DNA from 2 places in the Nocardiopsis protaetiae genome. Region 1 is predicted to be linked to the other one. Evidence: riboswitches for the same ligand, from Rfam matches in the RefSeq annotation. Region 1 holds a riboswitch; the other holds the start of a gene.

Region 1 (4,405 bases):
GCTCGACGACGTCGACGTACTCGCACCCGCCGTAGTAGCGGCGGCCCGGGTAGCCCTCCGCGTACTTGTTGGTCAGGACGGTGCCCTGCGCCTCGATGACGGCCTGCGGAGCGAAGTTCTCCGAGGCGATCATCTCAAGGGTGTCGCGCTGGCGGCCCAGCTCCGCGTCGACCGCGGCCGCGACTTCCGGGTCGAGTTCGCTCAGGCTCTGGTTGAGCGTGTTGTCGGTGGCCATCGGGGGTCAGTCCTCGCCTTCGGTCAGCTTGGTGTACTCCTCCGCGGAGAGCAGCGCGCCGGGCTCCCCGGCCAGGCGCACCTTGAACAGCCACGCGCCGTAGGGGTCGGAGTTGATGGACTCCGGCTCCCCCTCCAGGTCCGCGTTGACCTCGACGACCTCGCCGTCGACGGGGGAGTAGATGTCGCTGACGGACTTGGTGGACTCCACCTCGCCGCAGGTCTCGCCCGCGCTCACGGTGGTGCCGGCGGCGGGGGCCTCGACGTAGACGATGTCGCCGAGGGACTCGGCGGCGAACGCCGTGATGCCGACCGTTGCGACCCCGTCCTCGATCGAGACCCACTCGTGTTCGGCGGTGTAACCCAGCTCCGTGGGAACGCTCACTTCAACTCTCCTTGGAGGTTCTCTTCATTCCTGCCGCGCCGCCGGGTGACGGCCGCCCGGCCCGGCCTACGTCCGGATCGCGTCCCGCCCGTGCCGATCCCGATCAGGGGTGCAGCCGCGCGGGGCGCGTGGGGTCCCGTTGGTGCGGGACCCACGTCTCTCAGGCCTGCCGCTTGTAGAACGGCAGCTCGACCACGTCGACGTCCTCGCCGCGGCCGCGCACGTCCACGGTGAACGCGCCGGTCGCGGTGTCGAGTTCGCCGTCCACGTAGGCCATGGCGATGGGGCTGCCCAGGGTGGGGGAGGGCGCGCCGCTGGTGATGGTGCCGACGACCGCGCCGTCGCGCAGCACGTCCTGGCCGCGGCGCAGCGGACGGCGTCCGCGCGCGACGAGGCCGATGAGGCGGCGGGGGCGGGCGGTGCGGGCGGCCTCTTCGAGGGCGGCCCGGCCGACGAAGTCGCCCTCCTTGTCGAACTTGACCACGCGGCCCAGCCCGGCGTCGAAGGGGGTGAGGTCGGTGCTCAGCTCCTGGCCGTACAGCGGCATGCCCGCCTCCAGGCGCAGGGTGTCGCGGGCCGACAGCCCGGCGGGCACCAGGCCCCGGTCGGCGCCGGCGGCGATGAGCGCCTCCCACACCTCGACGGCGCGCTCGGCGGGCTTGACGAAGATCTCGAACCCGTCCTCGCCGGTGTAGCCGGTGCGCGCCAGCAGGACGGGGACCCCGGCGACGGTGTGCTCGTAGCCCGCGTAGTAGCGGATGGAGTCCAGGTCGGCGTCGGTGAGCGGGGCCAGGATCTCCACGGCCCGGGGGCCCTGGACGGCGATGAGCGAGTACTCGGCGGACTCGTCGGCGACCTCGACGTCGAACCCGGCGGCGCGCTCGGCCAGGGCGGCGGAGACGACGTCGGCGTTGGCGGCGTTGGCCACCACGAGGTACTCCTCCTCGCCGAGCCGGTAGACGATGAGGTCGTCCAGGACGCCGCCGTCGGCGTCGGTGATCATCGTGTAGCGGGCCTTGCCCGGCTTGACCTGCGACAGGTGCCCGACCAGGGCGTGGTCGAGGGCGCGCCCGGCGTCGGGGCCGGTGAGGCGGATCTCGCCCATGTGGGAGAGGTCGAACAGGCCCGCGGCCTCGCGTACGGCCTTGTGCTCGGCGGTCTCGCTGCCGTAGCGGAGGGGCATGAGCCACCCGGCGAAGTCGACGAGGGAGGCACCGGCCTTCTCGTGGATCGCGCGCAGGGCGGTGGGCCGCGACGCGGACGCGGGCTCTGACATGGGTACTCCCGAGAGGATGGGCGTCGTATCGTGCATAGGCGTTGCCATCCTCCCCCTCTGTCATCTGTGCCTGAGAGCTTCACCGCGCGCTCGGCGTGGCTTGCACCTTCGGCGAGGGACGCGGTCCCTGCTTTCCAGAGTGGTCTCGCCCGTACGGTCCACTGTGCCTGAGAGGTTGTTTCGGGGAGGGATTGCTCCTTCGGCGGCCCGCGCCGGCTGCGCGGGCACTCTCCCGTACGGGGTCAGCAACACGTTCAGCCTAGCAGCGGCCGTGGCCGCTCCCAAGGGCGGCCGCCGCCGTGCGGCCGCCCGCGCGAACGGACCGGTCGAATCCCCGGCGGGGCGGGCGCGCACGGACTACCGTGTGCGGTGAACGGAACGGAATCGGGTCGTTGCGGTTCGTGTACCGAGGGAGACCGAGTGCTGGTGGACACGCGGAGGATGAGACGGATCGGGTGCGCGTCGGTGGTCGGCGCGACGCTGGCGGCGCTGCTGGGCTGCGCCGCTCCGCGGGAGGACGGGGAGGGGCCGGGCCCGTCCCCGGGCGCGGACAACGCCGCCGCGGTGGGCGGGGACGTGGCCGCGGTGGAGCGGGCGGACCTGGCCGCGGTGTTCGAGCGGGCCGGGGCGACGGGCACGTTCGTGCTCTACGACACACAGGACCGCACCTCGGTGCTGGTGGACCCCGGGCGGGCGCGCGAGCGCGCGGTGCCGGGGGAGACGTTCGACCTGGTGACGGCGCTGGTGGCGCTCCAGACGGGTGCGGCCGCCGACGCGGGGGCGGTGGCGGGCGCCGGGGAGGCCGCCCACCGGGACGCGGTGGAGCGGGTGGGCCGGGACCGGCTGGCACCGTGGGTGGACCGGTTCGAGTACGGCAACCGCGACGTCGGCACGGGGGAGGACGACTTCTGGGCGCGGGGCCCGCTGGGGGTCTCCGCGGTGGAGCAGACGGAGTTCCTGGCCCAGCTGGCCCGCGGAGAACTGCCGGTGGACGCCGCCCACCAGCGGGCACTGCACGCGCTCACCCTGGTGGAGGAGGGCGAGGGGCACACGCTGCACGGCCGCGCGGCCTGCGAGGGCGGGGGCGCGCCGGGGTGGTGGGTCGGCTGGGTGAGCGGCCCGGCGGGCACGCACACCTTCGCCCTGCGCCTGGAATCCGGGGCCGACGCATTCGAACCGGGGGACTGCGAGGCCCTGGGCCGCGAGCTGCTGGCCGCCCTGGAGGTCCTCCCGCGGGAGTCCGCGACCCGCTAGGCCCGGCCCTGGGAACGACGACGCCCGCCCCGTTCGTGAACGGTGCGGGCGCCGGTGCGTGTGCGGACCGGCTAGGCGGTCTTGCGGCGGGCCCGGACGGCCTCGGCCAGGGTGGTCAGCACCTCGGTGGTGGTGTCCCAGCCCATGCACTTGTCGGTGATGGACTGGCCGTACACCAGGTCCGCCGGGTCGCCCAGCTTCTGGGCGCCGGGGACGAGGAAGCTCTCCAGCATGACGCCGATGATGCCGTCCTGGCCCTCGGCGACCTGGGCGGCGATCTCGGCGGCCACGCCCGGCTGGCGCTCGTGGTCCTTGCCGCTGTTGGCGTGGCTGGCGTCGATCATCAGGCGGCGCGGCAGCCCGGCCTTGGTGATGACGTCCAGCGCCGCGTTCACCGAGGCGGTGTCGTGGTTGGGGCCGGTGCGGCCGCCGCGCAGGATGACGTGGCAGTCGGGGTTGCCCTCGGTGACGACCACCGAGCCGGCGCCCGCCGGGTCCACGCCGAAGAACGTGTGGGAGGCGGCGGCCGCGCCGACCGCGTCCACGGCCACCTGCACGTCGCCGTCGGTGCCGTTCTTGAAGCCCACCGGGGTGCTCAGGCCGCTGCTCAGCTGGCGGTGCACCTGGCTCTCGGTGGTGCGGGCGCCGATCGCGCCCCAGGACACGGCGTCGGCGATGTACTGCGGGGTGATGGGGTCGAGGAACTCGGTGCCCGCGGGCAGCCCCAGCGAGTTGATGTCCAGCAGGATCTCGCGGGCCAGGCGCAGGCCGCGCTGCACGTCGTAGGTGTCGTCGAGGCCGGGGTCGTTGATGAGCCCCTTCCAGCCGACGGTGGTGCGCGGCTTCTCGAAGTACACGCGCATGACCACGCACAGCTCCTCGCTCAGCGAGGGGATCAGCTCGATGAGGCGGTGGGCGTAGTCCATGGCCGACTCGCGGTCGTGCACGGAGCAGGGGCCGACGACGACCAGCAGGCGGTCGTCCTCACCGTCCAGGACCCGCTTGACCTCGGTGCGGGAGCGCTCGACCAGGGCGGTGCGCTCATCTCCCAGGGGAAGCTCGGCGAGCAGGTCCCGGGGGGCGATGAGCGGCTTGTAGTCGACCACCCGTGTGTCGTTGGTGCTGGGCATGCTGCTGCTCCCCTTATGTCCTCGCTCGTGCGGTGCCGCCACCCTGCACACTAGCGCGGCCGCGGGGCCCGAACGCGGTTACGCCGGTATTTCGGACGAGGGTCACATGGTGGGAGGCGGTAATCG
Region 2 (4,405 bases), on a different contig from region 1:
CGGGGTGCTGCGGGAGATCGACCACCTGGCGGAGCTGGGGGTCGACGCGCTGTGGATGAGCCCCTGGTACCCGTCGCCGCTCGCCGACGGCGGGTACGACGTGGCCGACTACACCGACATCGCGCCCGTGTACGGCGACCTGGACCTGGCCGACCGGCTCATCGCCGCCGCCCACGAGCGCGGCATCCGGGTGATCATCGACATCGTGCCCAACCACTGCTCCAGCGAGCACGTGTGGTTCCGCGAGGCGCTGGCGGCCGGGCCCGGCTCGGCCGAGCGGTCCCTGTTCTGGTTCCGGCCCGGCCGCGGCGAGGACGGCGGGCTGCCGCCCAACAACTGGCGGTCCCGGTTCGGCGGGTCCGCGTGGTCGCGGGTCACCGAGGCCGACGGGAGCCCGGGGGAGTGGTACCTGCACCTGTACTCGGCGCAGCAGCCCGACCTGAACTGGGAGCACCCGCGGGTGCGCGAGGAGTTCGACGCGATCCTGCGGTTCTGGTTCGACCGGGGCGTGGACGGGTTCCGCATCGACGTGGCCGACGGGATGGTCAAGGACCCGGCGCTGCCGGACGCCGCCGAGGGGGACGAGAGCGCGTTCTCCGACCGCGACGGGGTGCACGACGTGTTCCGGCGCTGGCGGCGGATCGCCGAGTCCTACGGGCCCGACCGGGTGTTCGTGGGGGAGATGTGGCTGCCCGACCCGGAGCGGTTCGCGCGCTACCTGCGGTCCGACGAGCTGCACAGCGCGTTCAACTTCGACTTCCTCAGCTGCCCCTGGGACCCCAAGGCGCTGCGGGCGGTCATCGACCGCACGCTGGCCGCGCACGCGCCGGTGGGGGCGCCCGCCACGTGGGTGCTGTCCAACCACGACGTGACCCGGCACGTGACGCGGTACGGGCGGGCGGGGGACACCGGGTTCTCGTTCGCCGACCGCCGCTACGGGGAGCCCACGGACCTGGAACTGGGCACCCGGCGGGCGCGGGCGGCGGCGCTGCTGGCCATGGCCCTGCCCGGCGGGGTGTACGTGTACCAGGGCGAGGAGCTGGGCCTGGAGGAGGTGGACGTGCCCGAGGAGCTGATCGACGACCCGGTGTTCGCCCGCTCGGGCGGGACCGACCGGGGCCGGGACGGCTGCCGGGTGCCGCTGCCGTGGTCGGGGGACGCGCCGCCCTTCGGGTTCGGCCCCGAGGGGGCGGCCGACCCGTGGCTGCCCCAGCCCGCGGGCTGGTCGGCGCACACCGCCGCGGCCCAGGCCGCCGACCCCGACGGCATGCTGCACCTGTACCGCCGGGCGCTGGCGGTGCGCCGGGCCGAGCCCGCCCTGGGCGCCCCGCCCGCCGACGGCCCGGGGATGCGCTGGCTGGAGGCGCCCCAGGAGGTGCTGGCGTTCGTCCGCGACGACGTGGCCTGCGTCGTCAACCTGGGCGGGGGCCCGGCCGACCTGCCCGCCCACGGCGGGGTGCTGCTGGCCAGCGGCCCCCTGGAGGGCGACCGATTGCCGTCCGACACGGCGGTGTGGCTGCGGATCGTCCGAGAGTGATGACAGAGTGAGAGTGGTGAGGGCTTCGTGCGGAGGACGGCCGTGCGAGGCCCTCCGCGAACCCTGTCCGAGAGAGATGGGTGAGGAGCCCGTGCGGAGGGACGGCCGCACGGGCTCCGCCCTTTCCCGGGCCTGCCGCGGTGTCCCGGCCCCTGGCGGCGAGTCTCGGTTCCTCTTCGGGACACCGCCGCCTTCGCCTGCCGTCGCCCGGTCGGGGGACACCGCCGCCTTCGCCCGCCGCCGCTCGGTCGAGGGACCGCGCCGCGTCGGACACCGCCGCCATCGTCTGCGGCCGCCCGAGCGGAGGCGGCCGCATCTCCCACGGTCGCCCGCCGCCGACGCCCCGGCGGCGCGGCCCCGGCGCGGCGGCGTCCGGGACCGGAGGCATACGCGACCGGGGATCCCGTGGGCGGTTCGGCGGGCGGCGCGCCCGGGGTGGTCGGCGGGCGGGACGAGGGGTGTGACGCGGCGCACGGTGAGTCCTTTCGCCTGGGGGCGGCCGGGCGGCCCGGGACTGTCCGAGAGAAGAGGGCGGGGCCGCGCACCGGCCCCACCGGGACCGTCCGAGAGAGGACGGTGGAGGGTCCGTGCGGAGGGACGGCCGCACGGGCCCTCGTCGTGCCCGGGCAGGTGAGGCGCGCGCAACGCGCGGGGGGACTCGGCTACGGGCGGTGCGATCGAGTACGGTCGTAACCACAACAGGGATGAAAACCGACATTCACCCTGTCCGTACAAGTGAACACAGCGTCAGCAGGCTGTCGATACCGCGCGGGAGAGACCCCTGACCCAGGGGCGCCGACGGGGCAATACTCCCCAGTAACCTCTCAGGCACCACGGACCGCACGGAGAAGGCCGCTCTGAAGCCTGGGCACCGCCGTGCCCGGTGACAGAGGGGGAGACCGTGAGGAACACCGCCGATCCGCATCGGCCCTGTCACCAGGAGGTCTCCGTGCCCGACCAGCCCGTGAACATCCCCGGCGCACCCGCCCGCGTGTTCGCCGACCGCCACATCGGTCCCGCGCCCGGCGCCGTCGAGGAGATGCTCAAGACGGTCGGCTACGGCTCCACCGCCGAGCTCATGGCCGCCGCCGTCCCCGCGTCCATCCTCAGCGCCCCCGGCCGGAGCGCGACGCTCGACCTGCCCGAGGCCATCGGCGAGGCCGAGACCCTCGCGGAGCTGCGCGCGTTCGCCGACCGCAACACCGTCGTCAAGCCCCTCATCGGCCAGGGCTACTACGGCACCTTCACCCCGCCGGTGATCCTGCGCAACATCATGGAGAACCCGGCCTGGTACACGGCGTACACGCCCTACCAGCCGGAGATCTCCCAGGGCCGCCTGGAGGCCCTCATCAACTTCCAGACCATGGTCTCCGACCTCACCGGCCTGCCCGTCACCGGCGCCTCCCTGCTGGACGAGGCCACCGCCGCCGCCGAGGCCATGACCCTGGCCCGCCGCGCCTCCAAGAGCAAGGCGGACGTCTTCGTCGTCGACTCCGACGTCTTCCCGCAGACCCTCCAGGTGCTGCGCACCCGCGCCGAACCGCTGGGCATCGAGGTCGTCGTCGCGGACCTGTCCCAGGGCCTGCCCGAGGGCGACGCGTTCGGCGTCCTGGTCCAGTACCCGGCCTCCAGCGGTGTGGTGCGCGACCCGGGCGCGGTCATCGCCGCCGCCCACGAGCGCGGCGCCCTGGCCGTGGTCGCCGCCGACATCCTGGCGCTGACCCTGCTGCGCAGCCCCGGCGCCCTGGGCGCGGACATCGCCGTCGGCTCCACCCAGCGCTTCGGCGTCCCGCTCGGCTTCGGCGGCCCGCACGCCGGCTACATGTCGGTGACCGAGAAGCTGCGCCGCCAGATCCCGGGCCGCCTGGTCGGCGTCTCGGTGGACACCGCGGGCCGTCCCGCCTACCGCCTGGCGCTCCAGACCCGCGAGCAGCACATCCGCCGCGAGAAGGCCACCAGCAACATCTGTACCGCCCAGGTGCTGCTGGCCGTCATGGCCGGGATGTACGCCGTCTACCACGGCCCGCACGGCCTGCGCGCGATCGCCCGCCAGGTGCACACCCGCACCGCGGCGCTGGCCGGCGCGCTGGCCGAGCGCGGCTTCGAGGTCGTCCACGGCGCGTTCTTCGACACCCTGCGGGTGCGGGTGCCCAGCGCCGACCGGGTCGTGGAGGACGCCCTGGCGGCCGGGTTCAACCTGCTGCGCGTGGACGCCGCCACCGTCGGCGTCAGCGTGGACGAGACCACCACCGTCGCCGACCTGACCGCGCTGGCCGAGGCGTTCGGCGAGGCCGGGCGCGGCTCCGCCAAGTCCGCCGTGGCCGTGGACGAGGACGCCGACCGCGTCCCCGAGGACCTGGCGCGCGGGGTCGACTACCTCGACCACCCGGTGTTCAACACCCACCGCAGCGAGACCTCGCTGCTGCGCTACATGCGCAAGCTCTCCGACCGCGACCTGGCGCTGGACCGCACGATGATCCCGCTGGGCTCGTGCACCATGAAGCTCAACGCCACCACCGAGATGGAGTCGGTCACCTGGCCGGAGTTCGCGGGGCTCCACCCGCTGGCCCCGCTGGACCAGGCGGCCGGCTCGGTGGCGCTGATCCGTGACCTGGAGGCCTGGCTGGCCGAGATCACCGGCTACGACGCGGTGTCGCTCCAGCCCAACGCCGGCTCCCAGGGCGAGTTCGCGGGCCTGCTGGCCATCCGCGGCTACCACCGCTCGCGCGGCGACGACCACCGCGACGTGTGCCTGATCCCCAGCTCCGCGCACGGTACCAACGCCGCCAGCGCGGTGATGGCGGGCATGCGCGTGGCCGTGGTGGCCTGCGACGAGGGCGGCAACGTCGACGTCGACGACCTCAAGGC

What was found. Region 1 has a riboswitch for glycine ahead of gcvT (glycine cleavage system aminomethyltransferase GcvT). Riboswitches for the same ligand answer to the same signal wherever they lie in the genome.
Region 2: another riboswitch for glycine. It lies ahead of gcvP (aminomethyl-transferring glycine dehydrogenase); the one in region 1 lies ahead of gcvT (glycine cleavage system aminomethyltransferase GcvT).

The regions. Positions count from the first base shown of each region.
Region 1 covers NZ_JBJJBV010000076.1:17,088-21,492, forward strand. The annotation lists gene glyA (serine hydroxymethyltransferase) at 1-235, opposite strand, end outside; gene gcvH (glycine cleavage system protein GcvH) at 242-619, opposite strand; gene gcvT (glycine cleavage system aminomethyltransferase GcvT) at 780-1,895, opposite strand; glycine riboswitch at 2,040-2,140, opposite strand; gene ACJOT3_RS14095 (penicillin binding protein transpeptidase domain-containing protein) at 2,337-3,149, shown strand; gene ACJOT3_RS14100 (3-deoxy-7-phosphoheptulonate synthase) at 3,221-4,279, opposite strand.
Region 2 covers NZ_JBJJBV010000323.1:2,065-6,469, forward strand. The annotation lists gene ACJOT3_RS30620 (glycoside hydrolase family 13 protein) at 1-1,537, shown strand, start outside; glycine riboswitch at 2,297-2,388, shown strand; partial or broken gene gcvP (aminomethyl-transferring glycine dehydrogenase) at 2,487-4,405, shown strand, end outside.